4 regions of the Streptomyces sp. NPDC003011 genome follow, and region 3 is predicted to be linked to each of the others. Evidence: riboswitches for the same ligand, from Rfam matches in the RefSeq annotation. Region 3 holds a riboswitch; each other region holds the start of a gene.

Region 1 (7,514 bases), on a different contig from region 3:
CTCGCCCGCCGCCCGGCGGTCGGTCGAGTCCGCCATCAGGAAGACGGGGTACGTGGTCAACCGGCATGCCCGCAGCCTGAGTACGGGCCGGTCGGACTCGGTGGCGTTCCTCCTCACCGAACCGCAGGAGAAGTTCTTCGAGGACCCCAACTTCAACGTGCTGCTGCGCGGCTGCACCGAGCACCTCGCCCGGCACGACATCCCCCTGCTGCTGATGCTCGCCGCCACCGACGACGACCGGCGCCGCCTGACCCGCTACATCACCTCGGGCCATGTCGACGGCGTCCTGCTGGTCTCCAGCCACAGCGGGGACCCGGTCGCCGCCGAACTGCGCGACGCCGGGATGCCGTTGGTCGCCTGCGGCAAGCCGCTGGGCCTCGGCTCCAAGGTGAGCTATGTGGCGGCCGACGACCGGGACGGTGCCCGGGAGATGGTCCGTCACCTGCTCACCTCGGGCCGCCGTCGCATCGGCATGATCACCGGCCCGCTCGACACCCCCGGCGGCACCGACCGGCTGGCCGGCTACCGCGAGGTGCTCGCCGAGGCCGGCCTGCCCTACGACCCCGCGCTGGTCGCGGAGGGCGACTACCGCCGCACCGGTGGCGAGGAGGCGGCCCGCCGCCTGCTGGCGCGCGCCCCTGACCTGGACGCGGTGTTCGTCGCCTCCGACCTCATGGCGCGGGGAGTCGTCAGCACCCTGCAACAGGCCGGGTGTTCGGTGCCCGACGACATCGCTGTCGGCGGCTTCGACGACTCGCCCGCGGCCACCGCCGCCAGCCCCGCGCTGACCACCATGCGCCAGCCCTTCGACCGCATCAGCGCCGAGATGGTCCGGATGCTGATCGCCCAGATCGCGGGGGAGGACACGGCCGGGGTGATCCTGCCGACGGAACTGGTGGTACGGGACTCCGCGTGACCGCGTGACCGCGTGAGCGGGTGAGCGGGTGAGCGGATGAGTGGGTGAGCGCGTGAACCGGAAGAGCCGTCAACGCATGTGAAGGATGCAGCCGTCCGGTTCGCGTCGAGTCGGCGCGGCGTTCCCTCCGTATTCTCTGATCATGGCCGCACCCACCGCGTATTCACTCATCGCCACCGACCTGGACGGAACGCTGCTCCGAGGCGACGACACGCTCTCCGACCGGTCGCTCGCCGCGCTCGCGCGGGTGGCGGCGGCCGGGGCCCGGCACCTCGTCGTCACCGGCCGGCCGGCGCCCAGAGTGCGGCCCCTCCTCGACGACCTGGGCAGCGAGGGGCTCGCGGTGTGCGGGCAGGGCGCGCAGGTGTACGACGCCGGCGCGGACCGCCTGCTGTGGTCGGTCACCCTGGACCGGGAGCTGGCCGAGACCGCGCTCGGCAAGATCGAGGCCGAGGTGGGCCAGGTGTTCGCGGCCGTCGACCAGGACGGTGTCGACGGGCTCACGCTCATCGAGCCGGGCTACCTGATGCCCCACCCGACGCTGCCCGCCGTACGCGTGGGACGGCGCGACGACCTGTGGGACGCGCCGATCAGCAAGGTGCTGCTGCGCCATCCCGACCTGTCCGACGACGAGTTGGCGGCGACGGCCCGTTCGGTGGTCGGTTCCCTCGCCACGGTCACCATGTCGGGGCCCGGGACCGTCGAACTCCAGCCATGCGGCATCACCAAGGCGACGGGCCTCGCGCTGGCCGCCGGGCACCTGGGGCTCGGGCCGCACCAGACCATCGCCTTCGGGGACATGCCCAACGACATCCCCATGCTGGACTGGGCGGCCCACGGCGTCGCCATGGCCAACGCGCACCCCGAACTCAGGGCAGTGGCCGACGAGATCACCCTGTCGAACGAGGACGACGGCGTCGCGGTCGTCCTCGAACGGCTCTTTGGCTGAGGGCCACCCGCGGGCGGCCGGTGCCGGAGCGGACGGCACCGGCCGGAGCAGGCCTAGTACGCGCCCCACACGTTGTCGATCGAGCCGTACCGCGCGGCCGCGTAGTTGCAGGCGGCGACGATGTTCGCGACCGGGTCGTACGGGTCCCACGCGGTGCCGGCCACGTGGTACGCCTGGAAGGTCGGGTCGATGGTCTGGAGCAGGCCCTTGGACGGGGTGCCCGCGGCGGCGTTGGAATCCCAGTTGTTGATGGCGTACGGGTTGCCCGAGGACTCCCGGATGACATTGCGGTAAATGCCGTTGTACGTCCCGGGAATTCCGTTTTGATCCATGATCTGGAGGGCCGCCCGGATCCAGCCGTCGAGGTTGTCGGCGTAGCCCAGCGAGGAGGCCGTGGCGACGGGCGGGGTCGCCGCGGAGGCGCTGGTGGCGCCCATGAGCGGGAGCGCCAGGACGGCGACTCCGGTGCCGGCGACGGCGAGCTTGCGGGCGAGGCGGGCGGTCTTGGAACCGCGGTACTGACCGGGTGCAGACATGGGGACGTTTTCCTCTCCGGCGCCTGCGAGGTGAGCTGTCGGGTTCGGGCGGGAGCTGCCCGGCCGCGCCGCCCTGAGGGCGAGGCGACTTCACCCCTAGCCGTTCCGGTACGACCTGTGTCGTCCGGCCCGGCGACTGACCTGGGTCCCCCGCTCCTGCCGTGCGGTGTTCGTCGATGGGTGTCTCCATGGGCGGCGGCAGGATGAGGCGTCCGCCCGACGGCCCGGAACGTATGCGAGAGCACATGTCCGGAACAAGTGGCGGATTCACAGATCGCACCTATTGACCTTGGTCTGGGGCGTATGAGGTGCTTGATCCTTTGCGTCTGCCATGACTCAACTGGCGCGAAGGGCAAGGGGAGACGCGGGCGGGCGGCGGTGTGGGCGCGCACGGTCCCGAGTGACCCAACTCACGGCTGAGCACAAGAGTGGCAAATAGGGCAATGAGCCCAACTCGTAGCCAACTGGCCGTCCGTGGGATCCGCTTCTCCCCGGCCCGGTGAACGGCCGCCCGCGGAACCCGCCCGGTGGCGTCCGTCGTCGCCGGGGCGGCTCAGGTCCACTCGTACGGAGGCGTAACCGTGGCCCGCGTGCCGGAGGGGGCGTTGCCAGTCGCGGAGCGTGGCCGGCCTGGCCGGGCGGCGTGGCAGGTGTTCGGGGATCGCGGGTACCGGTTCCTCCGTGAGGGGGCGCCCCGTGCGCGTGTACGGCGGCACCCCGTCCGGAGCGGGAGGCGGAGGGTCTCGTGGGCCGTCTCGCAGGGAGAGGACGAAACGGATGCGCAGGCTGGCCGGAGTGATCTCGGGGGCGGGATGCCCGGGCGGTTCCGTGAAGGTGTCGGTGGGGATCACCGGACAGGAGAAGGCATGATCGTCCTCCCGGGCGGGACGGCGGCCGGACGCGACCTCGGCCGCGCTCCGGGAAGCGATCCCTTACTTCCCGTTAGGTCCGATGATGTCCGATGTTTTCAAGTGATCAAAAACACATCCGGCCCGGTCCGATACCGCCCGGGCCGGACCGGTGGGCGCTAGCAGTGATCGAAACGTGACCGGATACGCTGACTTGAGTGATGGCAGCGACCTATCGACAAACCGTGTAATCGCCAGTAGACACCAGCAGACAGGAGATCCCTCGTGACCGTCGTCGGGCCGTTCGGGCTGAGCGTGCGGGACCAGGCTCTGGAAGCCGATGTCCAGGTCGGATTGGCGGCTGTCGAGGAGGGACTGCTCGAAGCCACCAAGAGCGAGGTCCCCTTCATCACGGAGGCCGCCCAGCACCTGGTGCGGGCGGGCGGAAAGCGGTTCCGGCCGCTGCTCGTGATGCTCGCCGCCCAGTTCGGGGACCCGTACGCGCCGGGCATCGTCCCGTCGGCGGTGGTGGTGGAGCTGACCCATCTGGCGACGCTGTACCACGACGACGTGATGGACGAGGCCGAGGTGCGGCGCGGGGTGGACAGCGCGAACACCCGCTGGGGCAACTCGGTGGCCGTCCTCACCGGCGACTTCCTGTTCGCCCGCGCCTCGCACATCCTGGCCGACCTCGGGCCCGAGGCGGTCCGGGTCCAGGCGGAGGCGTTCGAACGCCTGGTCACCGGCCAGATCCTGGAGACGGCGGGGCCGCAGGACGGGCGTGACCCGGTCGAGCACTACCTCGACGTGCTGGGCGGCAAGACGGGCTCGCTGGTGGCGGTGGCCTGCCGCTTCGGCGCGATGATGTCGGGCGCCGACGAGACGGTCGTCGACGTGCTGACGCAGTACGGCGAGCGGCTGGGCGTCGCCTTCCAGCTCGCCGACGACGTGCTGGACATCGCCTCCGACTCCCACGAGTCCGGGAAGACCCCGGGCACGGACCTGCGCGAGGGCATCGCGACCCTGCCGGTCCTGCGGCTGCGCGAGCGCGCGGCCCGGCTGGGCCTGGCCGAGGACATCGCCCTGTGCGAGCTGCTGGCCTCCGACCTCACCGACGACGCACGGCACACGCGGGCCCTGGCGGGCCTGCGGGCGCACCCCGCCCTGGAGCAGGCGCGCCGGGACACGGTCCGCTACGCGGAGGACGCCCGCGCGGCCCTCGCCCCGCTGCGGGAGTGCGACGCGAAGGTGGCGCTGATGGAGATGTGCGACGCGGTGGTCCACCGAGCCGGCTGACCGCCGAACCGGCTGACCCCTCCCGGGGTGACGCGGACCGCCCCCGGCCGCAGTGCGGTGACCGCGTGTTCCCGGCGCCTGATCCACCACCACGGAGGGCGGCGTCCGCTCCGCAACCCCTACGGGTCCGGGCCGGCGTCGCCTCCGGGTGTCATCCCGCAGGTGTACACGGAGTTGATCCCGGGGTCTGACGCTTCTTCCCGGCCGATTTGGTCAGATGGACACCACGGAAAACACCACTCCTCACCGATTCGGGTGAGAATGGCGGCTACGGGGTGGACACAGGGGGAGTTGGACAGCCGCCGCCGACGACGGAGGTAAGGCACACATGACACCGTACGAATCCGACGACAGCAAGACTGCCGCGGAGGCCGACGACCGGTACTCGCGCCGCCGCAGGGCCGCGCGGTACGTCGTCCCCGTCGCGGTGGTGGGGGTGGCGGCGGCGACCATCGGGCTCGTCCCCGCGCTCGCCGACTCCGGCGACCCCGACCTGCCGAAGATCAGCGCCCAGGAACTCATCGAGAAGATCGCCGCGTCGGACGTACAGCAGCTGTCCGGGACGGTGAAGATCAGCACGGATCTCGGGCTGCCCGACCTCGGCGGCCTGGAGAACAGTCTGGCCTCGGGCGCCATGGAGTCGGGCGGCGACGGCGGCTCGTCCGCCGACCCGTCCGCCAAGCTCACCGGGCTCGTGACCGGCACGCACACCCTGCGCGTCGCCGCCGACGGCCCCGACCGGCAGAAGCTGTCGCTGCTGGAGAGCGGATCCGAGTACAGCCTGATCCACGACGGCAAGGACGTCTGGGGCTACGACAGCAAGTCGAACGAGGTCTACCACGCGACCGCCTCCGACAGCGCGAAGGCGGAGAAGGAGCACGACGTCCCGGCCACGCCCAAGGACCTCACCGAGGAGGCCCTGAAGGCGGTCGACGACACCACCTCGGTGACCGTCGACGGCACCGCCCAGGTCGCGGGCCGTGACGCCTACCGCCTGGTCGTCAAGCCCAAGGACTCCGGTACCACGGTCGGCCAGATCACCGTGGCCGTGGACGCGAAGACCGGGCTGCCGCTGAAGTTCACGCTGACCCCGTCGAGCGGCGGCGCGGCCGTCGTGGACGCGGGCTTCACCCAGGTCAGCTTCGCCAGGCCGGCCGCCTCCACCTTCGACTTCACCCCGCCCAAGGGCGCGAAGGTCACCGAGGGCGACACCATCGAGCACGGCGAGCACCGCGGCCACGACGGGGCGGGCGCGAAGTCCGAAAAGGACCTCGGCAAGGAGCTCGACGGCCTCAAGGTCATCGGCGAGGGCTGGAACTCCGTCGCCGTCTTCGACACCGGCGGCGAGGGCATGCCCTCCGGCGCCGAGGCCGGCGGCGCGTTCGGCGGCTTCCTCGACTCGCTCGGCGACAAGGTGTCCGGCGAGTTCGGCTCGGGCACGGTCTTCTCGACCCGCCTGGTCAACGCCCTGATCACGGACGACGGCACGGTGTACGTCGGCGCGGTCGACAAGGGCGCCCTGGTGAAGGCGGCGAACGCGGGCAAGTAGGACCGTACGGGTACGACGAATCGAGGGAGCCGATGGGCGAACCGCCCGTCACGGACGCGGAGTCCGAGCCGCAGCCGCAGCCGCAGCCGCAGCCGGATGCCCGGCCGGACGCGCGGGACGTGGAGGGCGGTGTCATCCACACCCGCGCGCTCACCAAGCGCTACCGCGGCGGACAGCTCGCCGTGGACGGTCTCGACCTGGCCGTCCCGGCGGGCAGCGTCTTCGGCTTCCTCGGTCCGAACGGCTCCGGCAAGACCACCACCATCCGCATGCTGATGGGCCTCATCGAGCCCACCTCCGGGTCGGCCCGCGTCCTGGGCCGGCCCATGCCGCGCTCCGCGCGCGCCGTGCTCCCGCACGTCGGCGCCCTCATCGAGGGACCGGCTCACTACGGCTTCCTCTCCGGCCGCCAGAACCTGACGCGGTACGACGCCGCCGACCCGACCGCCGACCCGCGCACCCGCAGGACCCGCGTCGCGGCGGCGCTGGACCGGGTGGGGCTCGCGGCGGCGGCGGGCAAGAAGGCGCGGGCGTACTCGCTGGGCATGAAGCAGCGCCTCGGTCTCGCCGCCGCCCTGCTCCAGCCGCGCGAGCTGCTGGTCCTGGACGAGCCGACCAACGGCCTCGATCCGCAGGGGATGCGCGAGATCCGGTCCCTGATACGGGAGCTGGCCTCCGACGGCACGACCGTCTTCCTCTCCTCCCACCTCCTCGACGAGATCGAGCAGGTCTGCACGCACGCGGCCGTGATGGCGCGGGGCCGCCTGATCACCCAGGGCCCGGTGGCGGACCTGGCGGCGGGGGCGCGCGGCCGGCTGGTCGTGACGAGCCCGGACGCGGGAGAGGCGGCGCGGGTGCTGAAGGAACAGGGGGTCTCGGACGTGACGGTCACGGACGACCGGGTGACCGCCGAGCCGCCGGAGCGCGATCTCGCCGAGGTGAACGCGGCGCTGGTGACGGCGGGCGTCCGCGTCCGCGGCTTCGGGCTCGAACAGGCCTCCCTGGAGGACGCGTTCGTGGCACTGACCGGGGAGGGCTTCGATGTCGCCGGCTGAACCGGCCCGTGCGCCCGGCCCGTTGTGGACCTTGGGTCTGCTGCGCAGCGAACTGCTCACCACCTTCCGGCGCTGGCGCACGCTCGCCCTGCTCGGGGTGCTGGCGGCCGTGCCGGTCCTGGTCGGGATCGCCGTGCGGATCGAGACCGGTGACGGCTCGTCGGCCGGCGGCGGGGGCGGTGAGGGCCCGGCGTTCATCTCGCAGATCACCAACAACGGCCTGTTCCTGGTCTTCACCGGGCTCGCCGCGACGCTGCCGTTCTTCCTGCCGATGGCGATCGGCGTCATCGCGGGCGACGCCATCGCCGGCGAGGCGAGCGCGGGCACCCTGCGCTACCTCCTGGTCGCTCCCGCCGGCCGCAGCC
Region 2 (7,514 bases), on a different contig from region 3:
GGGATCGCCTCCGTCACCGCGGCGACCTTCTTCGTACGGATCATCATGTCGCCGTTCGCGCACCCGCTGTTCACCGTCCTCACCGGCATCGGCTTCGGTGTCTCCGCGCTGTCGGCGGAACGCCAGCATGTGCGGCGGCTGCTGCTGCCGGTGTCCGGACTGCTGCTCGCGATGGGCATGCACGCGATCTGGAACGGCTCGTCGACGTGGGGCGAGTACGGGTTCTTCGCCGTGTACGCGGCCTTCATGGTGCCCACGTTCGGGCTGCTGACCTGGCTGGTCATCTGGACGCGGCAGCGCGAGCTGAAGACCGTACGGGAGGAACTGCCCGCCTACACCGTGGCGGGCTGGCTGACGCCGGCCGAGCCGTACGCGCTCGGGTCGATGCGGGCGCGGCGGATGGCCCGCGACTACGCCGGACAGCGCGGCGGGCGTTCCGCCGCACGGGCGGTGGCGCAGTACGAGGCGTACGCGACCTCTCTGGCCTTCCTGCGGCACCGGGGGCGGCGGGGGCGGGCGGGGGCCGACTTCGCCGTCCGGGAGCGGGAGCTGCTCCAGGAACTGTGGCGGCGGCGGGACCTGGCGCGTCCCGCGCTGGACCACGCGGCCCGGGCGACGGCACCGCCGGTGGCGGTGGCCGCGCCGCCGTGGCCGGTGTACGGGGTGTACGGGTATCCGGCGGCGCCCGCGTATCCGGGGTACCCGGCGGTGCCGTATCCGGCCTGGAACCCGTACCGGTCGTAGCCCACCGGTGCCGGCAGGCCGGCGCGTCCGTCAACGCCCCAGTTCCGTCTTCGCGTCGTGCGTGCGGTGGAGGCCGACGTGGCCGGGGCGGGACGCCGTGGCGAGGCGTGCGCGGTCGTGCCGCACGGCAACGCCCGCGGCGGAGGCCCTCATTGTGCGGAAGGCCCCCGCGCTCGTCACATCCGTGCGGCCGAGTGGCCCGCGGGCCTCAGGGGTTGAGCCCCTTGCTCCGCAGCCACGCCATCGGGTCGAGGCCGCCGGCCGATCCGCCCGCGTGGACCTCCAGGTGGAGGTGCGCGCCGGTCACGTTGCCCGTCGCGCCCACGCGGCCGATGACGTCCCCGGTGTTGACCTTCTGACCGACGCTGACGTTGATCGACGACTGGTGGGCGTACCAGATCTCCGTGCCGTCGTCGAGCGTGAGGACGGTCTTGTAGCCGTACGACCCGTCCCAGCCGGCCTGCGTGATCGTGCCGGTGTGGACCGCCTTGATGAGGGTGCCCGTCGGCGCGGCGAAGTCGAGGCCGGTGTGGTAGCCGGAGGACCACAGGGAGCCGGCCTGGCCGTAGGTGGAGGTGATCGTGTACGACGAGGTCGGCAGCGCGTACTGCTTGGCCAGCGCGGCGAGACGCTCGGCCTCAGCCTTCTTCTCGGCCTCCTCCTTCGCCTGCTGCTTCGCGGCGGCGGCCTTGGCCTCGGCCTCCTTCTCCGCCTTGGCGACGGCCTCGGCGGCCTGCTTCTCGGCGGCGGCCACCGCGTCGGCGACGGCCTTGCTCTCGATCTGGTCCTGCTGCTGCTCGGCCTGGGCGAGGATCCGGGAGCGCAGCACCTCGCCGGCGTTCTCGGTGCCCTGCGCGGCCTCCACGGAGGCCGTGCCGACGGTGCTGAGCGCGGTCGCGGTGTTCTCCGCGGTCTCGGAGGTGTCGTCGTCCGAGATGAGGGAACCCACGGAGGGCAGGTCGGGCAGCGAGATGGACACCGGCGGCTTGCCGGTGTTGGCGCTGGCCATGCCGCCCGCGCCGACGGCGGCTATGACACCGACGCCGAGAACGGTGGAGCTGCGGGCGAGTCCGCCGCGCTGCTTGGCGACACGGTGCCGGCCGCGTACCGGACGGATGGACTCCTCGGTGGGGTTCCACTCCGTCCAGGGGCCCTCGTCGGTGCGGTACTCGCCGTAGCCGAAGGTCTCGCTGTCGCGCTGGCTCGGCACGAACGGGGCTTCTGGGGCAGGCCGGTTGGACGCCACGTGGGCGTGCTCCTTTCCTTCCTTCTCGCCTACCGGGTTAGCTGACGGGTTCGGAGCAGGAAGGTCTCCTACGCGCGTATACCAGCCGTGCGGACACGGCGGTCTACGCGTGATTCACCCCAAGTAGTGGTTCCCCGGTTCCCTCGCGGGATTCGGCGCGTGCGCACGGAGCCGTCTCTTGTGACGGCTGGGACGACCGCGCTGCGTTATCGAACGTTAATAGACGCGGGGCCTCTATTCCAAGCTGTTCCGCTTGATCATTAACGATGATCCGCTGGACCAACACCCCACGATCGGCGAAAAACGGGCGAGTTGGCCATGCCTCGCACATCACACGAGTACTGACGAGGCGTCAGTTCTTCAGCGCAGGGCACTCACCTGGTCACCCGTGGTGACAACGGTCACGGCCGCCGTACGGCGAGCAGCGCCATGTCGTCCGTCATGCCGCCCCCGGAGTGCCGGCGCGCCTCCTCGGCGAGGGTGCGCAGGAGCGCGCCCGGGTCACGGAAGACCCGCCCGGCGAGCCGCTCCTGCGGGTCGTAGAACACACCGTGCTCGTCCCGCGCCTCGGACAGCCCGTCGGTGTGCACGAGCAGGGTGGCTCCCCTCGGGAGGACCGCCTCCTCGGCCCGGTCGGGCCGGCTGCCCAGCTCGCTCATGCCGAGCGGCAGCGCGGGCTCGCGGGCCGGCAACGGCCGTACACCGCCGTCGGCGTACAGCAGCAGCGGCGGCGGATGCCCGCGGTTGAGGATCCGCACCACCCCCTCCCCGTGCGGGAGTTCGGCGAGCACGACCGTCGTGAACCCCTCGACGGCCTCGACGCCGTCCCGCCGCGCGGCCTCCCGCGTCAGCGCCCGCTCCAGCCGTCCGGCGACCGCCTCCAGCGTCGCCTCCTGCTCGGCGGCCTCCCGGAAGGCCCCGATCACGATGGCGACGGCCGCCACCGCGCCCATCCCCTTGCCGCGGACGTCCCCGACGACCAGCCGGACACCGTGCGGACTGTCCTGTACGGCATACAGGTCACCCCCGATGGAGGCGTCCGCCTGGGCCGCCTCGTACCGGGCGGCGATGTCGAAACCGCCGATCCGCGCGGCGGGCTCCGGCAGCACCGCGCGCTGGGCCGCCTCGGCGATCTCGCGGGCGGAGGCGAGCCGCTGGTCGCCCCGGCGGACGACCCGGTTGATGACGGCGGCCAGGACGGCGACGGTGGCGACCGTCACCACCTCGGTGACGGTGTCCGCGTCCAGGCCGAAGCCGGACCTGGCGTGGACCGCGTACGCGGCGATCAGGGCCACGCCCCCGATGACGGCGGTGCCGCACAGCGAGTAGACCGGCGCGGCGACGAGCGGGGCGGCCGTGAAGAAGGGGATCGCGGTGAAACGCCGGGGGGTGAGGAGGTCGTAGAGGACGCCGCCGACGATCAGCAGGGCGGGGAGGACCTGAAGCAGCACCCGCAGCTTCGACAGCCGCCGCCCCTCACGCGCGCCGGCTCCGGCGTACGGCCCTTCCCCCGCCACGTTCCCAGGCCGCACCGCTCGTCTCCCACCGCGTACGTCCGCTCCGGTCACCGTCCCGCCCGTCCAGAGTTCCCTCGGCGGGGGCGGCGGGCGAGCGGTGAGGGCCGACCGGATGACGACCGGATGACGGGAGAGCACCCCCCACGCACCGAGGGCCGGAACCCTTTCGGATTCCGGCCCTCGGCCTTCAGTAGCGGGGACAGGATTTGAACCTGCGACCTCTGGGTTATGAGCCCAGCGAGCTACCGAGCTGCTCCACCCCGCGTCGTTGTGACTTCAGTGTACGCCATACGCAGGACAGATGTCGCATCGGTTCCCGCGGCCCCGTCTCAGGTGGCCGGGTTGCCCGCGTGCGTGAGGGTCTCCCAGGCGACGAACAGGTCGTCGGTGCCGGCCGGCCGGGTCTCCTCGGCGAGCTTGCGCGCGGCCGGGACGGGAATCTCCAGCCGGTCCTCCAGGTGGTTGAGGGCGACCTCCAGGTCGGGCCCCAGGTTCCGCTCCACCGTGCCGCCGCACAGCCACGCCGGGGCGGACTCCCCCGCCTGGTGGCGGGAGTGGAAGGAGAGCGCGGCCTTCAGCCGGTCCTTCACCTCGCCGTACAGGTCGACGCCCTGGTGCCAGGCGGTCTCGGCGATGTGCGCGGTGGCGGCCAGCGCGTACCCGACGTGCCGGAAGTCGCGGCAGGTCTCCTGCGAGACGCCGTTCTTGTACGTCGTCTGCCCGAACCAGTACGTCGTCAGCTTGCGCCGGGTGTCGACGCCGGACCCGCGCGGGGTGAGCGGCACACCGCCGTCCTTCTTCAGATAGAAGTACGCGGGCACGCGCTCGCGGAAGCGTTCCAGGGCCTGGTCGAAGGTCTTGTGGTCGTCGAGGAAGACGGCGATGCCGATGGCCGCGTCCGTCGTCACGAGGTCCCAGTAGCCGTTGAACTCCGGGACCTTCTTGGCCACTTCGGGAAGATGGGCGGTGCGCAGCATGTCCTCGAACCGCCGTACGCGATCAGCCGGCCACCCGGCCCCCGGCGTGTGCCGCACGAGTTCGGCGGCCCGCGCCCAGGTCGATCCCGTCCACCCGGCCTGGAGCCCCGCGTTCTCCCCCGTGTGCCGCCTCAGCCGCGCCGACCAGGCGTCCATGATCTCCCTGGCCTTGACCGCGTGCCGCTGCCTGCCGGTGATACCGAACAGCAGGGCCTGCGTGTAGGCGGCCAGGGCGTCCTCGCGCTCCTCGGCACAGCCGGGGCCGGCCTCGCCGCCGGTGGGGCAGACGACGGTGGCGTACGGCTCGGCACGGTACCGGTAGGCCCCGTACGCGCTGTCCCGCATGTCGAGGTAGGCCCGCAGCCAGGGCTGCTTTCCCGCGGTGACGTTCTTCCGTACGACGTCCAGCTGGGTGCTGCTGACCAGGACGCCGGGGTGGGTGAAATCGGCGTCCGCGGGGAGGGCGCGGGCCATGGCCCGGGGGTGCGGGCCTCTCGCTCCGCAGGAGGTGAGGAGGGCGGCGAGGAGGGTGACGGACAGGAGAGTCACCGCGTGTCGTCGGGCTGACCTCATGGGCACCTCCGTGGGGTCCGTGCGGCGGGGGTTCCCTCGCAGCGTCACCCTCCGGGAGGCCGGCCCGCAGATCCTGTTGCGCCGATCGGCCCACCCGTTCCGGGGGCTGCCGCCCCAGGACCCCGCTCCGGCCCTGAAGGGGCCTCGTCCCCAAACGCCGGACAGGCTGGGACTGCCCCTCGACCGCCGCGCCGAGAGGTTGACGTGCCGGGGGTGCCGGGGGTGCCGGGGGTGCCGGCCCGCAGCGGATGGCGCGTCAGCACCCGCCAGTTGCTGAGGCGCCGATTCCGCGCCGGACCGAGGACGGACACCCGCCGGCGCGGCCCCGGCCCACGACACGACCGGACGCACTACCCGCGCCACGGCGCTCCCGCACAGGCCGCCGCAGACACCCCGCCCCCACCCCCGCCCTCACCCCAGCACATGCCGGTTCGGTCCCTTTGCCCGCTCCTCGTACTCCGTCAGGACGACCACATCCGCCCCCTCCCGCGCCAACACCCCACTCCCGTCCGCCCCGGACACGAACGTGTCCGGCTCCCGCCAGGCCGTCACCACCCGCCGCACTCCCGCCGACAGAATCAGCCGCGCACACGGCGCCGGCCGTGACGCCCGTCGCGCGCACGGTTCCAGGCTGCTGTACACCGTCGCGGACCCCAGCCGGGGATCCCCCGCGTCGATCTTCGCCAGCGCCGCCTCCTCCGCGTGCACGACCGGGTCACCCCCCTCCCGCGAGTACCCGCGCGCGAGTTCCGTGCCGTCGGCCGCCACCACCACCGCGCCCACACTGAACGCCGTCCCGGAGGGCGGGCACCGGTCCGCCAGCTCGCAGGCGAGAGCCAGCCAGTGCCGGTCGGCGGCGGAGGGAAGGGCGCCGGTGCCGGGCGCCGTGGGCTCGTAACGCATGAGGACGACGTCACCGATGGGCCGCGTCTCCACCAGTCGCAGGCGTCCGCCCTGGTAGGGCCCCGGCCCGAACAGCCGGGGCGCCTCCGGGTCGCCGACGAACAGCGGGGCCAGCACCAGCTGGACCTCGTCCGCGAGCCCCTGCCGCAGCAGCTGGGTGTGGATCTGCCCGCCGCCCTCGACCATCAGGCGCCGGACGCCCCGCACGTCGTGCAGGTGCTCCAGCAGCAGCCGCCAGTCGAGTTCGGGCCCCAGCGGGACGACCTCCGCGGCGAGCTCCAGGGCCCGCGCCCGCTCCGCGCCCTTCTCCGTCGAGAAGACGACCTTCTCCCCGCCCGTGTGCCAGAACCGCGCGGCCGGGTCGAGCTCGCCGGAGCCGCTGACCGTCACCTTCAGCGGATACTCCGGCCGGCCCGCGGCCACCCGCGCGGCCCGCCGCGACGCCGAGTTGACCAGCAGCCGCGGATTGTCGGCGCGGATGGTCCCCGCGCCGACCAGGATCGCGTCCACGGACGCCCGCACCTCGTCGACCCGGTCGAAGTCGGCCGGGCTGGAGAGCAGCAGGCGTTCGGGACCGGTGTCGTCCAGGTAGCCGTCGAGGGAGACGGCGGCGGAGAGAAGGACGTAGGGGTGGGGCATCGGTGGCGCTCCCCGGCGTGTGACGTGGACGGTCTTGGTTCAAGTTTGAAACAAACCTACACTGGCGGTATGACGACTCGCTGGCTCACCCCGAAGGAGCAGCGCGCCTGGCGCGCGTACCTCGCCGCGACGCTTCTTCTGGAGGACGCGATCGACCGGCAGCTCCAGCAGGAGGCCGGCATGCCGCACCTCTACTACTCCATCCTGACCCACCTCTCCGAGATGCCGGAGCACCGGCTGCGCATGACCGATCTCGCGGAGAAGCTGAAGATCACCCGCAGCCGGCTGACGTACGCGGTGACCCGCCTGGAGAAGGACGGCCTGCTGCGGCGCGAGGACTGCCGGTGGGACAAGCGGGGGACCGTCGCCGTACTCACCGACGACGGCATGGCCGTACTGCGGCGGACGGCTCCGGGGCACGTCGAGACCGTACGGACGGCACTGTTCGACCACCTCACCGAGGAGCAGGTGGAGCAGCTGGAGCAGATCTGCACGGGGGTCGCACAGGCCCTGGAGGGTGACGGCGAGCGCCCGGCGGCCGACGAGGTTCCGTGGCGCCGCAGGTCGTCCCCGTCCTGTTCGTGAGCCGCACCACACACCCGTTGCTTCAAATTTAAAGCATGAGGTAGGGTCCGTAGCCATGGATCTGCTTCAAATCTGAATCAGATCCGCCGGCCCGGCGCGGACGCACCACCGTGCGTCCGCACCACAGCGCACCCGCACCACAGCGCACCCGCGCTCGCACTCGCGCTCGCACCACCGCGCAGACCTGATCCCCGGACCCGGGAGAACCCGCATGCCCGACTTCCCCGCCGCCGCCCCCCGCTCCCGCGTCCGGGTACCGCTGCGCTTCCACGACGGCTACGGCGTCGACGCCGAACTGGTCACCTTCCACGGCCTGGCCGACGGCCAGGA
Region 3 (7,514 bases):
GGTACGTGCCCGTCGGCGCGACCCTCGGCAAGGACTGGATCTTCCGGAAGGTCTACTCGTCGATGGACCGGGTGCTGGTCCACTCGGCGAGCTTCGGCTCCAACGCGCAGGCCATGGCGGCGGGGCTGGCCGTCCTGTCGGTGCTGGAGAACGAGCAGATCGTCGCGGGCGCCCGGGCCACCGGGGAACTGCTGAAGGCCCGGCTGACGGCACTGATCGACCGGTACGAGCTGCTGGCCGACGTCCGCGGCCGGGGCCTGATGATCGGCATCGAGTTCGGCAGGCCCACCTCGCTGAAGCTGCGCGGCCGGTGGGCCATGCTGCAGGCGGCCCGCAAGGGGCTGTTCGCACAAATGGTGGTCGTCCCGCTGCTCCAGCGGCACCGGATCCTCACCCAGGTCTCCGGCGACCACCTGGAGGTGATCAAGCTGATTCCGCCGCTGGTCGTCGGCGAGCGGGAGGTGGACCGGTTCGTGAACGCCTTCACCGACGTGATGGACGACGCGCACAGCGGCGGCGGCCTGATGTGGGACTTCGGCAAGACACTGATCAAGCAGGCGGTGGCGAACCGCTAGGACGCCCGCCCAGGAGGCGGCTTTGCCTCTGAGGCAACAGATTTGCCGCAGAGGCAAGGCTCCGGCTCAATGGAGTGCATGAACTCCCCTGAGTCCGATGAGTCCGAGCCCGGGACGGGGCCGCCCGGGTCCGGCACCGGGCCCGGCTCCGGGCCGCCTGCCGAGGCGGTCCCCCTGGTCGCGCCCCAGTTGCGCGCCCTGCGCCGCCAGGCCTCCCTCACCCTTGAGGCCGCCGCCCGCGCCGCCGGGCTGTCGCCCGCCCATCTGTCCCGGCTGGAGACCGGACAGCGTCAGCCTTCGCTGCCGATGCTGCTCGCGCTCGCCCGCATCTACGGTACGACGGTTTCGGAGCTGCTCGGTGAGACGGTCGCCGGCCGGGACGCCGTGGTGCGCGCCGCCGCCATGGAACCGACCGCGGCCGGCGGCTGGACCTACTGGCAGGCCGGCGCACCCGGCCGCGGCATGCAGGCACTGCGCGTCCATGTCCCGCACGGCTCCCAGGGCGACATGGTGCGCGTCCACCCCGGCGAGGAATGGCTCTACGTGCTCCAGGGGCGGCTGCGGCTGCGCCTCGGGGACACCACGCACCGGCTCGCGGCGGGCGACAGCGCGCACTTCGACTCGCTGACCCCGCACCGCATCGCCGCCCAGGACCCCGACGGAGTCGACCTCCTGTTCGTCCACACCCTGCTGCAGAGCCCCACGGCCACGCTGTGCCTGGGCCCCACCTTCGGAGACATGCCATGAGTGACATGGAGGAGAAGTTCCCGCGCGCCCTGTGGGTGCGACTGATCATCTACCTCGCGGTCGGCCATCTCTTCGCGGCCTTCATCTACGTGCTGTTCGAGGTGGGGGCCACGTAGCGGCCGCCGGCGCCGGGCGGGGCCGTACGCCTCATTCGAGCAGCCGGTCCCGCAGCCGCTCCCGGATCTCCGGGGTGATCCCCAGGCCCTTCTCCAGGTAGGCGTCGACGCCACCCCAGGTCTCCTCGATCGTCTCGAAGGCGGCCGTCAGATACTCGGCGCGGGCGTCGAACAGGGGGCTGAGCAGCTCCATCACCTCGGGGGAGTAGGCCGAGGAGGAGCTGCCGCTGCGGCGCACCTTGTAGCGGCGGTGCTTGGCGTTCGACTCCAGGTAGTCGGCGAAGATCGCCTCCCGCTCCACGCCCAGGGCGAGCAGGGTCACGGCTATGGACAGCCCCGCGCGGTCCTTGCCGGCGGCGCAGTGCATGAGCGCGGGGACGCTGTCGTCGGCGAGCGCGCGCAGCACCTGGGAGTGCTCGGCGGTGCGCTCCGTGACGATCGAGCGGTACGAGGCGATCATGCGGCGCGCGGCCTTGCCGTCGCCGAGGATCTCGCGCAGCTGGTCGATCTCGCCGTCGCGGACCATCTTCCAGAACTCGGCGCCGTCCGCCGGATCGCTCAGCGGCAGGTTCACATTCCGCACGCCCGGCAGCTCGATGTCGGGACCTTCCAGTTTCTGGTCCGCCGCGTTGCGGAAGTCGAAGACCGTGCGCAGGCCCAGGGAGGCGAGGAAGCCGGCGTCCTGTTCGGTCGCGTGCGCGAGGTGGCCGCTGCGGAACAGCACGCCCTGCCGCACCCGGCGGCCGTCCACGGTCGGCAGCCCGCCCACGTCCCGGAAGTTGCGCACTGCGGCCAGCTCGGGCTCGGTCGACGGGACCTGCTGCGTCACGGGGACTCCTCCCATTCGGTCCCGCCGACGCGGCTCGACGACGGGCACGCCTTCGACGATACGACATGGCTGCCTGGGGCAATGAGTTGTCCACAGGCGTTGCACCGAGGGCTCGCGGCCCTTGATGATGTTGACGCCTGAGTGCACCTGTTCGTGTCTGTTCGTATCTGTGAGGGACTGCATGCTGGAGATCGCCGGAAACGGCCGTACGTGGATTCTGTCCGGGCCGACCAGCAGTTACGCCCTCCATCTCACCGGGGAGGACGAGCTCCTCCACCTGCACTGGGGGCCGCGGATCGCGCTCGCCGACGCCGAGGCCCTGGCCGTCCGCCCGCTGCCGGACTACTGGCCCTTCGAGTCCCCGCTCGACGGACGTGAGGAGTACCCCGTCGAGGGCGGCCCCCGTTTCGTCCGCCCCGCCCTGTCCGTGCGCACCCAGGAGCGACGCGGCACCGAGTGGCGCTTCGACGCGTACGAGAGGGCCGAGGACGACGAGCTGCGGCTGCGGTTCCGTGACGGCGAGCTGGCGATCACGCTGCACTACCGGATGCGGCACGACGTCGTGGAGCGCTGGGTGACCCTGGACAACCAGGGCCCGGCGGTCGAGGTGCTGCGCGCCGACTCCGCCACCTGGACCCTGCCCGACCGGGAGGACGGCTGGCGGCTGTCCCAGCTGCACGGCCGCTGGGCCGCGGAGTCCCGGCTCGTACGCGCCCCCCTCACCTACGGTGAGAAGGTCATCGGCAGCCGCCGCGGCCACACCGGGCACCAGCACCTGCCGTGGGTCGCGCTGGACACCGACGCGACCGAGGAGCGCGGCGAGGTCTACGGCTGCGCCCTCGGCTGGTCCGGTTCCTGGCGCATCGCCGTCGCCGAACTCCCCGACACCCGCGTGCAGATCACCGGCGGGGCGGGCTACGACGACTCCGGCCTGCTGCGGCTGGCGGCGGGCGAGTCCTTCACCACGCCCGTCTTCGCCGGCCTGTGGAGCGACGGCGGCTTCGGCGGGGCGAGCCGCGCCTGGCACGCCTATCAGCGCGCCCACGTCATCCCGGACGCGGACCGGGACCGGCCCGTGCTGTTCAACTCCTGGGAGGCCACGGAGTTCGACATCTCCGAGGAGCAGCAGGGGGTGCTGGCCCGCCGGGCGGCGGCGATGGGCGTCGAGCTGTTCGTCGTGGACGACGGCTGGTTCGGCAAGCGCACCAGCGACCGCGCCGGACTCGGCGACTGGACGCCCAACCCGGACCGCTTCCCCGGCGGCATCAAGCCCTTGGCCGACTACGTCCACGGCCTCGGCATGCAGTTCGGCATCTGGGTCGAGCCGGAGATGGTCAACCCGAACAGCGACCTCTACCGCGCCCACCCCGACTGGGTGCAGTACCAACCGGGACGAAAGCGGACGGAGCTGCGCAACCAGCTCGTACTGAACCTCGCCCGCGAGGACGTCCAGGAGTACCTGTGGGAGCAGCTCCACGGACTGCTCTCCAGCGCCCCGATCGACTACGTGAAGTGGGACTTCAACCGCTGCTTCACCGACGCGGGCTGGCCCGGCGACGCCTACCCGCAGCGCCTGTGGGTCGACCACGTCGACGCGCTCTACCGGCTGCTGGACCGGCTGCGTGCGGCGCACCCGGGCGTCGCCTTCGAGTCCTGCTCGGGCGGCGGCGGCCGGATCGACCTGGGTGTCATGAGCCGTACGGACCAGGTGTGGACCTCCGACAACACCGACCCGCTGGACCGGCTCGCCATCCAGCACGGCTTCAGCCAGATCCACCCCGCGCGCGTGATGGCCGCCTGGGTCACCGACAGCCCCAACACCCAGCTCAACGGCCGGGTCAGCTCACTGCGGTTCCGGTTCGTCAGCGCCATGGCCGGGGTGCTCGGAGTCGGCGGCGACCTTGCCGAGTGGACCGAGGAGGAACTCGCCGAGGCGGGCGACTGGGTGGCTCTCTACAAGGAGATCCGGCCCCTGGTGCAGCGGGGCGACCTCTACCGGCTGCGGCCCCCGGAGGGCGGACTGAGCGCGGTGCAGTACGTGCTCGGCGACGAGGCGGTCGTCCTCGCCTGGCTCCAGGCGCAGCATCACGGCGAGCCCGTCCCGGCGGTGCGGCTGCGCGGACTCGACCCGACGGCGTCGTACGAATGCCGTGAAACGGGCGAAGTCCACCGGGGGGCCGTCCTGCTGCATCACGGGCTGCGGACCGGACTGCACGGCGACCTGGATGCGGCAGTTCTCCGGTTGCGCCGCATTTGAGACTTCTGCCTGAATTGGCGTCTTAGTTCAACTCTGGCTGGAATAGGGGTATCTGATGGGCGGGGCGTGAGGAGCGTCATACTCGTGACCGTGCGTCGCCCGTCATGTTCACGTAATGCACATACTCCACATGGGAATTCGGGGTGAGGAGGTGCCCTCCGATTGACGGAGGGTGACCAGGAATTCCCTCACAGGATCAAGAGAAGCGCATTCACATACAACCTCTACTTGTCCCTGTGCGTCTTGGTCGCTTACGTTCACCACCGATCCGGACGGACGCCCAATCCTGCCGCCGCCCGGAGCCCGCACACTCACCCGTCCACGGCAGGAGCGGGGGACCCACAGGCACAACCGCCTGTTCCGGTCTCCGGAACAGGCTAGGGGTTAAGCCGTACTCCGGTACGGCCGGGCATCTCCAGCCCGCACCCGACAGCTCACCTCGCAGGCGCCGGAGAGGAATTCGTCATGCCCGCGAAGGGTAAGCACCGCCGCCCCAAGGCTCAGCGCTTCACTCGTTCCATCGCCGTCGCCGGAACCGGCGGCGCCGCACTCGCCCTTCCGCTCCTGGGAGCCACCGGCGCCCATGCGGCGAGTGCCCAGTCCGTCACGGAAAATGCCGTTCAGTCATCGGTTCCCACCGCCGCGAAGAATGCGGTGGCCGAAAAGCCGGCGGCCGAGAAGAAGGCCGCCACGCAGACGTCCGGCGTGAAGACCTATGCGGTGCGGGCCGGTGACTATCTCGCGAAGATCGCCGACGAGCAGAGTGTCAGCGGTGGCTGGCAGAAGCTCTACGCCGACAACCGCGAGGCCGTCGGCGAGGACCCGTCGCTGATCCACCCCGGTCTGAAACTCACGATCGGCAAGAAGGCCGCCGCCGGCACGCCGAAGACCGAGTCCTCGGACTCCTCGTCGTCCGGCTCCTCGTCCTCCTCGTCGCAGAAGTCGGAGTCGAAGAAGTCGGATTCGTCCGCCTCCTCGTCGGATTCGTCCGCCTCCTCGTCGAAGACCTCCTCGTCGCAGGAGTCGACGGCCACCACCCAGAGCGCCGGAACCGCCAGCACCGCGAGCGGGTTCTCCGCTCCGGTGGCCGGTGCCACCGTCGGAACCCCGTACCGGATGTCCGGCAGCATGTGGTCCAGCGGCTACCACACCGGTGTCGACTTCGTCGTCCCGACCGGTACTTCCCTGAAGTCCGTGGGCGCGGGCACGGTCGTCTCCGCGGGCTGGGGCGGCGCGTACGGCAACCAGGTCGTCATCCAGCTGGCCGACGGCTACTACGCGCAGTACGCGCACCTGTCCTCGCTCTCCGTCTCCAGCGGCCAGACCGTGGCCGCGGGGCAGCAGATAGGCCTCTCCGGCGCGACCGGAAACGTGACGGGCCCGCACCTGCACTTCGAGATCCGCACCTCGCCCGGCTACGGTTCGGACGTCGACCCGGTCGCCTACCTCCGCGCGAAGGGCGTCTCCGTCGGCTGACGCCCGCCGACCACCTGTCTGACACGCCGCCGAAGGCCGGACCCCGATCCCCGGGTCCGGCCTCCGGCGTGTTCGGGGGCGGGCGGGAAGCCGACCGGTGAGCACTCCTGGTCGCCGGGGGCGTTCTTGTCTCGTTCATGTCGCCCATGTCTCGTTCATGATCGCCGCATTGCGATCTTGTGGCGCCGGGGTCCGGAGCGTCGACAGCGAGGGAAGGGCGGGGACACAGTGAACTCCGCAGTGAGGCAAGCGCTTCCTGCCGCCGACGTCCCGAAGGAGTTCCCGTGCACCCCGTCCGCCGACGCCGAAGAACTGTCGCCGTCACCGCCGCGGCCCTGCTCGCCGGGCTGTTCGCCGCCCCCTCCGGCCAGGCCGCGGAGCCCTCGCGCAGGAGCGTCGAGAACCTCGACCGGGGGCTGGTCGCCGTCCCGTCCGGCAGAGGCACGTTCCTCAGCTGGCGTCTGCTCGGCACCGAGTACGCACGGCACGGCGACGCCATCGGCTTCCACGTGTACAAGAACGGACGGCGGCTGAACCGGGCGCCGGTCACCCGGTCGACGACGTACCAGGACGACAGCCCGGGCACCGGCACGTACACCGTGCGAGCCGTGGTCGACGGGCGGGAGCTGAAGCCGGGCCGGGCCGCGCTCGACCTCTCCCGGGGCTATGCCGAGATCCCCCTCGCCACCGCCGACGGCTACGTCGTGCAGCACGCCTGGCCGGGCGACCTCGACGGCGACGGACGGTACGAACTCGTCGTCAGCCGCCTCTCCCCGGCCCGTGACCGGCCCGACCTGCTGGAGGCGTACACGCTCACCGGACGGCGGCTGTGGCGGGTCGACCTCGGGCCGGGCTCGTACACCCAGGTCGGCGGGAACGGTGCCAACGACCCGGCGCCCGCCGCGATCAGCGGTTCGACGGCGATCGGCGGCTACCGCAACGACGACAACGTGACGGTGTACGACCTCGACGGGGACGGCCGCGCCGAGGTGCTGGTGCACACCGCCGACGGAACCACCTTCGCGAACGGCGAGCGGGTCACCGCCGCCTCACCCGCCCAGCAGTTCGTGTCGGTGATCGACGGCGCGACCGGCGCCGAACGCACCCGGCAGCCCGTCCCCGACGACTTCGTCGCCGACGGCCCCTCCGGCGGCCACTTCGGCATCTCGTATCTCGACGGCCGACACCCCAGCCTGGTCACGAAGCTGGTCACCCGGGCCGGCGCCAAGCGGGGCGCCTTCCGGACCCTCATCCAGACCTGGGACTTCGACGGCGTCGAGCTGACCCGCCGGTGGAAGTACGTCGGGGACCCGGCGAGCGGCGCGACCAGCTTCCACCAGATCCGCACCGTCGACGTCGACCAGGACGGCAGGGACGAGATCGCGGACGGCAACTACGTCGTGAACAGCGACGGCACCCTGCGCTACGTCGTCGCCGGCGCGGGGCACGGCGACCGCTTCGACATCGCCGACCTCGACCCCGCCCGGCCGGGACTGGAGGGCTTCGCCATCCAG
Region 4 (7,514 bases), on a different contig from region 3:
GCGGTACCGCCGTCGCGCAGCACCACGTCGGCTTCCCAGTGGGCGGGGTACTCGTGCCGATCCGACGAGGTCTGCATGGGCCCCAGCGTACGGCTCGCGTACGACAACGGCGCGAGGCAGTCTGTGCGGGACGGGAGTCGGGCCGAGGCCGCGGTCCGACGACACACCGGAGCGGGACGAAGGACCGCTCCGGGCATGCTTCACGTATGGGAAACTGGTCTAGACAACCTGATACACCGAAGGGCAGCATCACATGGCTGAGCGCCGCGTCAACGTCGGCTGGGCCGAGGGTCTCCACGCCCGTCCCGCCTCCATCTTCGTCCGGGCCGCCACGGCCGCGGGTATCCCGGTGACGATCGCCAAGGCCGACGGCAACCCCGTCAACGCGGCCTCCATGCTGGCCGTCCTCGGTCTGGGCGCCCAGGGCGGCGAGGAGATCGTCCTCGCCTCCGACGCGGAGGGGGCGGACGCCGCCCTCGACCGTCTCGCGAAGCTCGTCGCCGAGGGTCTCGAAGAGCTCCCCGAGACCGTCTGAGCGCCGGCACCGTAACGGAACACAGAAGGGCTCGTCCGAATTATCGGGCGGGCCCTTCGCATTTCCTGTTCCCGGGCAGCGGAAATAATCCCCCGGGAATTACGCCTCTTTGTATACGGCGCTCGTGTTAATGCCGCAGGCCCGTCATGTTTACGGGATGTTGCGAGTTCCTCACACGGTCCGGGCGATCCGCCTGGGACGGAAAGCGCAGCCGGTGCGCGGCCGTGGCGCGCTCGGTGTGCAGCGCCGTGACCGTCCGCGCGCGCTCGCTGTCGCCGCGCGCCACCGCGTCCACGATCGCGCCGTGCTCCGCCCAGGACTCCACCGGGTCGGCGGGCGCCGCCACCGCGTACATCCAGGCGATCTTGTGGCGCAGCTGGGTCAGCATCGAGGTCATCGCGGGGCTTCCGGAGGCCTGGGCGAGCGTCTCGTGGAACCAGCCGCCCAGGGAGCGCAGATCCTCGCTGTTGCCCCGCCTGGCCCGCTCCTGGCCCAGCCGGACCAGTCCGCGCAACACCTTGAGGTGGGCCTCCGTGCGCCGCTGGGCGGCCCGGGAGGCGCCGAGCGGCTCCAGCAGCATGCGCATCTCCAGGAGGTCGGCGCCCTCCTGCTCGGTGGGTTCCGCGACGCACGCGCCCGCGTGCCGCCGGGTCACCACGAAGCCCTCCGCCTCCAGCGTGCGCAGGGCCTCGCGGACGGGGACGCGCGAGACGCCGTAGCGCCGCGCGAGCAGTTCCTCGGTGAGCCGGCCCCCGCGCTCGTAGACACCCGCGACGATGTCGTCCCGGATCGCGGTGCATACCGAGTGCGCCGGAATACGCATGACCGACCTCCGCCTTAATCCCCGTGAAACGTCGACGATTGACGTGTGTTCAGTGACTCTATTGCAATGAGCCGGAATTTCCGATGGCGGGTCGGAATCCATGGATATTTTTTGGACAGACGGGCATCCGAAAGGCCGAAGCCCCGGCTCGGGGAGCCGGGGCTTCGGGATGTCCTGCCGTCCGTCGCGGGACGCGCCCGCCGTGCGGGCGTCGGACGTTCACTCCGTGGCAGCGTCAGACGCTCACGGCGTGCGAGGTCAGAGGTTCACGCCGTGGGAGCGCAGGTAGGCGGCGGGATCGATGTCCGAGCCGTACTCGGCGGTCGTCCGGGCCTCGAAGTGCAGGTGCGGGCCGGTGACGTTGCCGGTCGCGCCGGAGAGGCCTATCTGCTGTCCCGGGGTGACCGACTGGCCCACCGAGACGCCGATGGACGACAGATGGCCGTACTGGGTGTACGTGCCGTCGTTCATCCTGATCACGATCTGGTTGCCGTACGCCCCGCCCCAGCCGGCCTCGACGACGGTGCCGGAGCCGACCGCGTGGACGGACGTGCCGGTCGAGGCATGGAAGTCGACACCGGTGTGGCTGCCGGAGGACCACAGGGAGCCACCGGACTTGTAGCTGGTCGAGATGTACGAACCGGAGATCGGGGCGACGTAGGCGTTGAGACGCCTGCGCTCCTCCTCGCGGGCGGCACGCTCCTCGGCCTCGCGGGCCTTCTTGGCGTCCGCGGCCGCCTTCTTGCGGGCGGCCTCCTCGGCCTTCCGCTGGGCTTCGGCCTCGTCGGCGGCCTGCTTCTGGGCGGCGGCCTGGGCGTCGATCTGGTCCGCGATCGCGTCGCCGATGGTGATGACGGGGGTGAGACCGGTCTGCTCGGCCGCGGGCTCGGCGGCGAGCGCGGGGGCGGCCAGGGAGCCGATGACACCGGTGGTGGCCAGAGCCGCGACGCCGGCCGCACGGGCGGTGCTGCGCTTCATCCGGCTGGGACGACGGTGCTTACCGGCGGCGCACATGAACGCCATGGAGTGGCTGGTCCTTTCCTTCCCTCTCGCCTACCGGGTTAGCTGACGGGTTCGGAGCAGGAAGGTCTCCTACGGGCCCCCTCGCGGTGCGCGCGGGCGTCCGATTCACCCCAGGGACTTCTGGTGTGGGTCCCCGGCTCCCCTGGCTCGCGCCATGCGGGGACTCGGCGATGACTGTCCGGTGCCGCGGACGCGGCGCACTGCCTGACGAACAGCCGGGATGACGCTAAACGTGCCGACTTTCAATCCCCAAACGGATCACGGCTTTTGTAGCGCATGCCACAGGGCAGACAGGCAACCTTTCCCTCAATTCGGACATCCGTCGGACATCAAGGGGCCCCGGTGGCACTCCTGTCACCGGGGCCTGTGGGCACGGCTGCGGCTACTCGGCTGAGACGACGCTGACTTCGCCGATGCCGAGGGCCTGGACGGGCTCCTTGATCTGCGCGGCGTCGCCGACGAGGACGGTCACCAGGCGGTCCACCGGGAACGCGCTCACGACCGCCGCGGTGGCCTCCACGGTGCCGGTCGCGGCGAGCTGCTGGTACAGCGTCGCCTGGAAGTCGTCCGGCAGGTGCTGCTCGACCTGATCGGCCAGCGTGCCGGCGACGGCCGCCGCGGTCTCGTACTTCAGCGGCGCCACCCCCACGAGGTTCTGGACGGCGACGTCGCGCTCGGCGTCGGTCAGGCCCTGCGCGGCGAGCGTGCGCAGCACGGTCCACAGGTCCTGGAGGGCCGGACCGGTGTTCGGGGTGTCCACGGAACCGCTGATGGCGAGCATCGCGGCACCCGAGCCGTCCGGAGCCGAGCGCAGGACCTGCCCGAACGCCCGCACGCCGTAGGTGTAGCCCTTCTCCTCACGCAGGACGCGGTCCAGCCGGGAGGTGAGGGTGCCGCCCAGGCAGTAGGTGCCGAGCACCTGCGCGGGCCACACGCGCGCGTGCCGGTCCGGGCCGACGCGGCCGATCAGCAGCTGCGTCTGGACGGCGCCCGGACGGTCCACGATGACGACCCGGCCGGTGTCGTCGGCGGTCACCGGCGGCACCGGACGCGGCTGGGCCGGGGAACCGGTCCAGGCGCCGAGCGTGTCACCGAGCAGCGCGTCGAGGTCGAGACCGGTGAGGTCGCCGACGACCACGGCGGTGGTGGTGGCCGGTCGGACGTGCTTCTCGTAGAAGGCGCGTACGGCCGCGGAGTCGATGGCCGTGACCGTCTCCTCGCTGCCCTGGCGCGGGCGCGACATACGCGAGGTCGACGGGAACAGCTCCCTGGAGAGCTCCTTGGCGGCACGGCGGGAGGGGTTGGCCAGCTCGTGCGGGATCTCGTCGAGGCGGTTGCGGACCAGCCGCTCGATCTCGCCGTCCGTGAACGCGGGCGCCCTGAGGGCGTCGGCGAGCAGGCCCAGGGCCTTGGCCAGGCGGGAGACGGGGACTTCGAGGGAGAGCCGTACGCCGGGGTGGTCGGCGTGCGCGTCGAGGGTGGCACCGCAGCGCTCCAGCTCGGCGGCGAACTCCTCGGCGGAGTGCTTGTCGGTGCCCTCGGAGAAGGCCCGCGCCATGATCGTGGCGACGCCGTCCAGACCGGCCGGCTCGGCTTCCAGGGGCGCGTCCAGGATCACCTCGACGGCGACGACCTGCTGGCCGGGGCGGTGGCAGCGCAGCACGGTCAGGCCGTTGCCGAGCGCTCCGCGCTCGGGCGCCGGGAACGCCCACGGCCTGGCCTCGCCCGCCTGGGGCTGGGGGTGGAACTCCATCGCGGCGAGCTCGGTCACTGGGCCGCCTCCTCGTCGTTCTCGTCGCCGGCTTCGGCGTCTTCGGCTTCGGTGGTGGTCGGCTCGTAGACGAGGACCGCGCGGTTGTCGGGGCGCAGACGGGCCTTGGCGACCTCCTGGACCTCCTCGGCACTCACGTCGAGGACGCGCTGGACGGCGGTGAGGGCGAGCTGCGGGTCACCGAACAGGACGGCGTAGCGGCACAGTTCGTCGGCGCGGCCCGCTACCGTACCGAGCCGGTCCAGCCACTCGCGCTCCAACTGGGCCTGGGCGCGCTCCATCTCCTCGGCCGTGGGGCCCTCCTCGGCGAACCGCGCGAGCTCCTCGTCGATGGCGGCCTCGATGACCGGCACCTCGACGTCGCCGGACGTCTTCACGTCCAGCCAGCCCAGGGAGGGCGCCCCGGCCAGCCGCAGCAGTCCGAAGCCGGCCGCGACCGCCGTACGGTCACGCCGTACGAGCCGGTTGTAGAGGCGGGAGGACTCGCCGCCGCCCAGGACGGTGAGCGCCAGGTCGGCCGCGTCGCACGCGCGCGTGCCGTCGTTCGGCAGCCGGTAGGCGGCCATCAGGGCGCGGGCCGGGACCTCTTCCTCGACGACCTCGCGCACCTGCTCCCCGATGACGTCGGGCAGGGAGCCGTCGCGCGGGGCGGGCTTGCCGTCGTGCGCCGGAATCGACCCGAAGTACTTCTCGATCCAGGCGAGCGTCTGCTCCGGGTCGATGTCGCCGACCACCGACAGGACGGCGTTGTTGGGCGCGTAGTACGTGCGGAAGAACGCGCGCGCGTCCTCCAGGGTGGCCGCGTCCAGGTCGGCCATCGAGCCGATCGGGGTGTGGTGGTAGGGGTGGCCCTGCGGGTAGGCGAGCGCGGTGAGCTTCTCGAACGCCGTGCCGTAGGGGACGTTGTCGTAGCGCTGGCGGCGCTCGTTCTTGACGACGTCCCGCTGGTTCTCCATCGACTCGTCGTCCAGGGCGGCCAGCAGGGAGCCCATGCGGTCGGCCTCCAGCCAGAGGGCGAGCTCCAGCTGGTGGGTGGGCATGGTCTCGAAGTAGTTGGTGCGCTCGAAGCTGGTGGTGCCGTTGAGCGAGCCGCCCGCGCCCTGGACGAGCTCGAAGTGGCCGTTGCCCTTGACCTGGCCGGAGCCCTGGAACATCAGGTGCTCGAAAAGGTGAGCCAGGCCGGTACGGCCCTTGACCTCGTGGCGCGAACCGACGTCGTACCAGAGGCACACCGCCGCGACCGGGGTCAGGTGGTCCTCGGAGAGCACCACGCGCAGACCGTTGGCCAGGCGGTGCTCGGTCGCTGTCAGGCCCCCGGAGCCTGCCTGGGCTGTGGCCGTGTGACCCATGGGCATGTACGTCCCTTCGATCGCCGTCGCGGTCGTTCGAACCGCGGTTTTCCTGCCGGTCCTGCCACTGTATGCAGCGCGCGGGGCCACGGCGAAGTTCCCGGCGGGACGTACGCCGAGAGCGAGATCGACGTGGTTGGCGGGTTCGCGTCCGGAGCGGGAGGGGGAGGGCCGGTGGGCCGCCGCGGTGAACGGAAGCGGGATGGCCGGTGCGCGCGTGCCGTAGCCTGCGGGCAGTCGTGCCGCTGGGCGGCACGCAGGGACGCGGGCGGCATGTGTCGGCGTCGGACCAGGCGGCTTACCCCGGGTCTGGTCCGTCGTTGTCAGTGCCGCGGTCCACAATGGTCCGCGTCAGACCCCGTTCACGCTTCAGCAAGCAAGAGTGAGCCGGAGGGGCGCGTCGGTGTCGAGAGGGCGATCGCGCGAAGGCCCGCAGGGCTGAGCACGGCCGCCCTGTCGACACCGACTTGAGCACCCCGTAGGCGAGCGACCAGCAAACAGGAGGAGCCGGCAGCGATGGCCCGCCGCAGCACGAAGACCCCGCCGCCCGACGACTCGTACGAGGAGCGGATCCTCGACATCGACGTCGTGGACGAGATGAAGGGCTCGTACCTCGAGTACGCGTACTCGGTCATCTACTCCCGCGCCCTGCCGGACGCCCGGGACGGCCTGAAGCCGGTGCACCGCCGCATCGTGTACCAGATGAACGAGATGGGCCTGCGCCCCGACCGCGGCTATGTGAAGTGCGCCCGCGTCGTCGGCGAGGTCATGGGCAAGCTGCACCCGCACGGCGACGCGTCGATCTACGACGCGCTGGTGCGCATGGCCCAGCCCTTCTCCATGCGTGTCCCGTTGGTCGACGGCCACGGCAACTTCGGCTCGCTGGGCAACGACGACCCGCCGGCCGCCATGCGGTACACCGAGTGCCGCGCGGCCCAGGCCGCGAGCCTGATGACGGAGTCCATCGACGAGGACACCGTCGACTTCGCCCCCAACTACGACGGCCAGGAGCAGGAGCCGGCGGCACTGCCCGCCGCCTTCCCCAACCTCCTGGTGAACGGCGCGTCGGGCATCGCGGTCGGCATGGCGACGAACATGCCGCCGCACAACCTCGGCGAGGTCATCGCGGCCGCCCGCCACCTGATCCGCTTCCCGAACGCGGATCTGGACGCCCTGATGAGGCACATCCCGGGCCCCGACCTGCCCACCGGCGGCCGCATCGTGGGCCTGACCGGCATCCGCGACGCGTACGCGACGGGCCGCGGCACCTTCAAGATCCGCGCGACGGTGTCGGTGGAGAACGTGACGGCGCGCCGCAAGGGCCTCGTCGTCACCGAGCTGCCCTTCACGGTCGGTCCGGAGAAGGTGATCGCCAAGATCAAGGACCTGGTCGGCTCGAAGAAGCTGCAGGGCATCGCCGACGTGAAGGACCTCACCGACCGCGCGCACGGCCTGCGTCTGGTCATCGAGGTCAAGAACGGCTTCGTGCCGGAGGCCGTCCTGGAGCAGCTCTACAAGCTGACGCCCATGGAGGAGTCCTTCGGCGTCAACAACGTGGCGCTGGTGGACGGCCAGCCCCTCACCCTGGGCCTCAAGGAGCTTCTGGAGGTCTACCTCGACCACCGCTTCGAGGTCGTACGCCGCCGCAGCGAGTTCCGCCGTACCAAGCGGCGTGACCGACTGCACCTGGTCGAGGGCCTGCTCACCGCGCTGATCGACATCGACGAGGTGATCCGCCTCATCCGCTCCAGCGAGAACTCCGCGCAGGCGAAGGAACGCCTCATCGAGCACTTCTCGCTCTCGGACATCCAGACCCAGTACATCCTCGACACGCCCCTGCGCCGCCTCACCCGGTACGACCGCATCGAACTGGACGCGGAGAAGGAGCGGCTCAACGAGGAGATCGCGGAGCTGACCCGGATCCTGGAGTCGGACGCCGAGCTGCGCAAGCTGGTCTCCGCCGAACTGGCCGCGGTGGCCAAGAAGTTCGGCACCGAGCGGCGTACGGTCCTG

What was found. Region 3 has a riboswitch for cyclic di-AMP ahead of ACWD0J_RS13720 (M23 family metallopeptidase). Riboswitches for the same ligand answer to the same signal wherever they lie in the genome.
Region 1: it holds a riboswitch for cyclic di-AMP, as region 3 does, so the genes downstream of both, ACWD0J_RS10525 (transglycosylase SLT domain-containing protein) here and ACWD0J_RS13720 (M23 family metallopeptidase) in region 3, are expected to answer to the same signal.
Region 2: it holds a riboswitch for cyclic di-AMP, as region 3 does, so the genes downstream of both, ACWD0J_RS38235 (M23 family metallopeptidase) here and ACWD0J_RS13720 (M23 family metallopeptidase) in region 3, are expected to answer to the same signal.
Region 4: it holds a riboswitch for cyclic di-AMP, as region 3 does, so the genes downstream of both, ACWD0J_RS20540 (M23 family metallopeptidase) here and ACWD0J_RS13720 (M23 family metallopeptidase) in region 3, are expected to answer to the same signal.

Annotation. Positions count from the first base shown of each region.
Region 1 covers NZ_JBSFTY010000015.1:7,258-14,771, reverse strand. The annotation lists gene ACWD0J_RS10535 (LacI family DNA-binding transcriptional regulator) at 1-916, shown strand, start outside; gene ACWD0J_RS10530 (HAD family hydrolase) at 1,059-1,865, shown strand; gene ACWD0J_RS10525 (transglycosylase SLT domain-containing protein) at 1,919-2,401, opposite strand; cyclic di-AMP (ydaO/yuaA leader) riboswitch at 2,407-2,587, opposite strand; gene ACWD0J_RS10520 (polyprenyl synthetase family protein) at 3,535-4,545, shown strand; gene ACWD0J_RS10515 (LolA family protein) at 4,874-6,094, shown strand; gene ACWD0J_RS10510 (ABC transporter ATP-binding protein) at 6,127-7,149, shown strand; gene ACWD0J_RS10505 (ABC transporter permease) at 7,136-7,514, shown strand, end outside.
Region 2 covers NZ_JBSFTY010000125.1:8,417-15,930, forward strand. The annotation lists gene ACWD0J_RS38230 (PrsW family intramembrane metalloprotease) at 1-744, shown strand, start outside; gene ACWD0J_RS38235 (M23 family metallopeptidase) at 953-1,990, opposite strand; cyclic di-AMP (ydaO/yuaA leader) riboswitch at 2,002-2,158, opposite strand; gene ACWD0J_RS38240 (PP2C family protein-serine/threonine phosphatase) at 2,392-3,522, opposite strand; tRNA gene ACWD0J_RS38245 (tRNA-Met) at 3,699-3,772, opposite strand; gene ACWD0J_RS38250 (alginate lyase family protein) at 3,837-5,057, opposite strand; gene ACWD0J_RS38255 (dihydrofolate reductase family protein) at 5,469-6,599, opposite strand; gene ACWD0J_RS38260 (MarR family winged helix-turn-helix transcriptional regulator) at 6,669-7,184, shown strand; gene ACWD0J_RS38265 (GTP cyclohydrolase II) at 7,396-7,514, shown strand, end outside.
Region 3 covers NZ_JBSFTY010000021.1:74,761-82,274, reverse strand. The annotation lists gene ACWD0J_RS13745 (aspartate aminotransferase family protein) at 1-575, shown strand, start outside; gene ACWD0J_RS13740 (helix-turn-helix domain-containing protein) at 645-1,322, shown strand; gene ACWD0J_RS13735 (DUF6126 family protein) at 1,319-1,438, shown strand; gene ACWD0J_RS13730 (tyrosine-protein phosphatase) at 1,470-2,267, opposite strand; gene ACWD0J_RS13725 (alpha-galactosidase) at 2,449-4,524, shown strand; cyclic di-AMP (ydaO/yuaA leader) riboswitch at 4,827-4,985, shown strand; gene ACWD0J_RS13720 (M23 family metallopeptidase) at 4,990-6,000, shown strand; gene ACWD0J_RS13715 (rhamnogalacturonan lyase family protein) at 6,285-7,514, shown strand, end outside.
Region 4 covers NZ_JBSFTY010000038.1:42,179-49,692, reverse strand. The annotation lists gene ACWD0J_RS20555 (bifunctional acetate--CoA ligase family protein/GNAT family N-acetyltransferase) at 1-77, opposite strand, end outside; gene ACWD0J_RS20550 (HPr family phosphocarrier protein) at 254-535, shown strand; gene ACWD0J_RS20545 (GntR family transcriptional regulator) at 663-1,358, opposite strand; gene ACWD0J_RS20540 (M23 family metallopeptidase) at 1,617-2,381, opposite strand; cyclic di-AMP (ydaO/yuaA leader) riboswitch at 2,394-2,561, opposite strand; gene ACWD0J_RS20535 (M16 family metallopeptidase) at 2,764-4,152, opposite strand; gene ACWD0J_RS20530 (M16 family metallopeptidase) at 4,149-5,507, opposite strand; gene ACWD0J_RS20525 (DNA gyrase/topoisomerase IV subunit A) at 6,018-7,514, shown strand, end outside.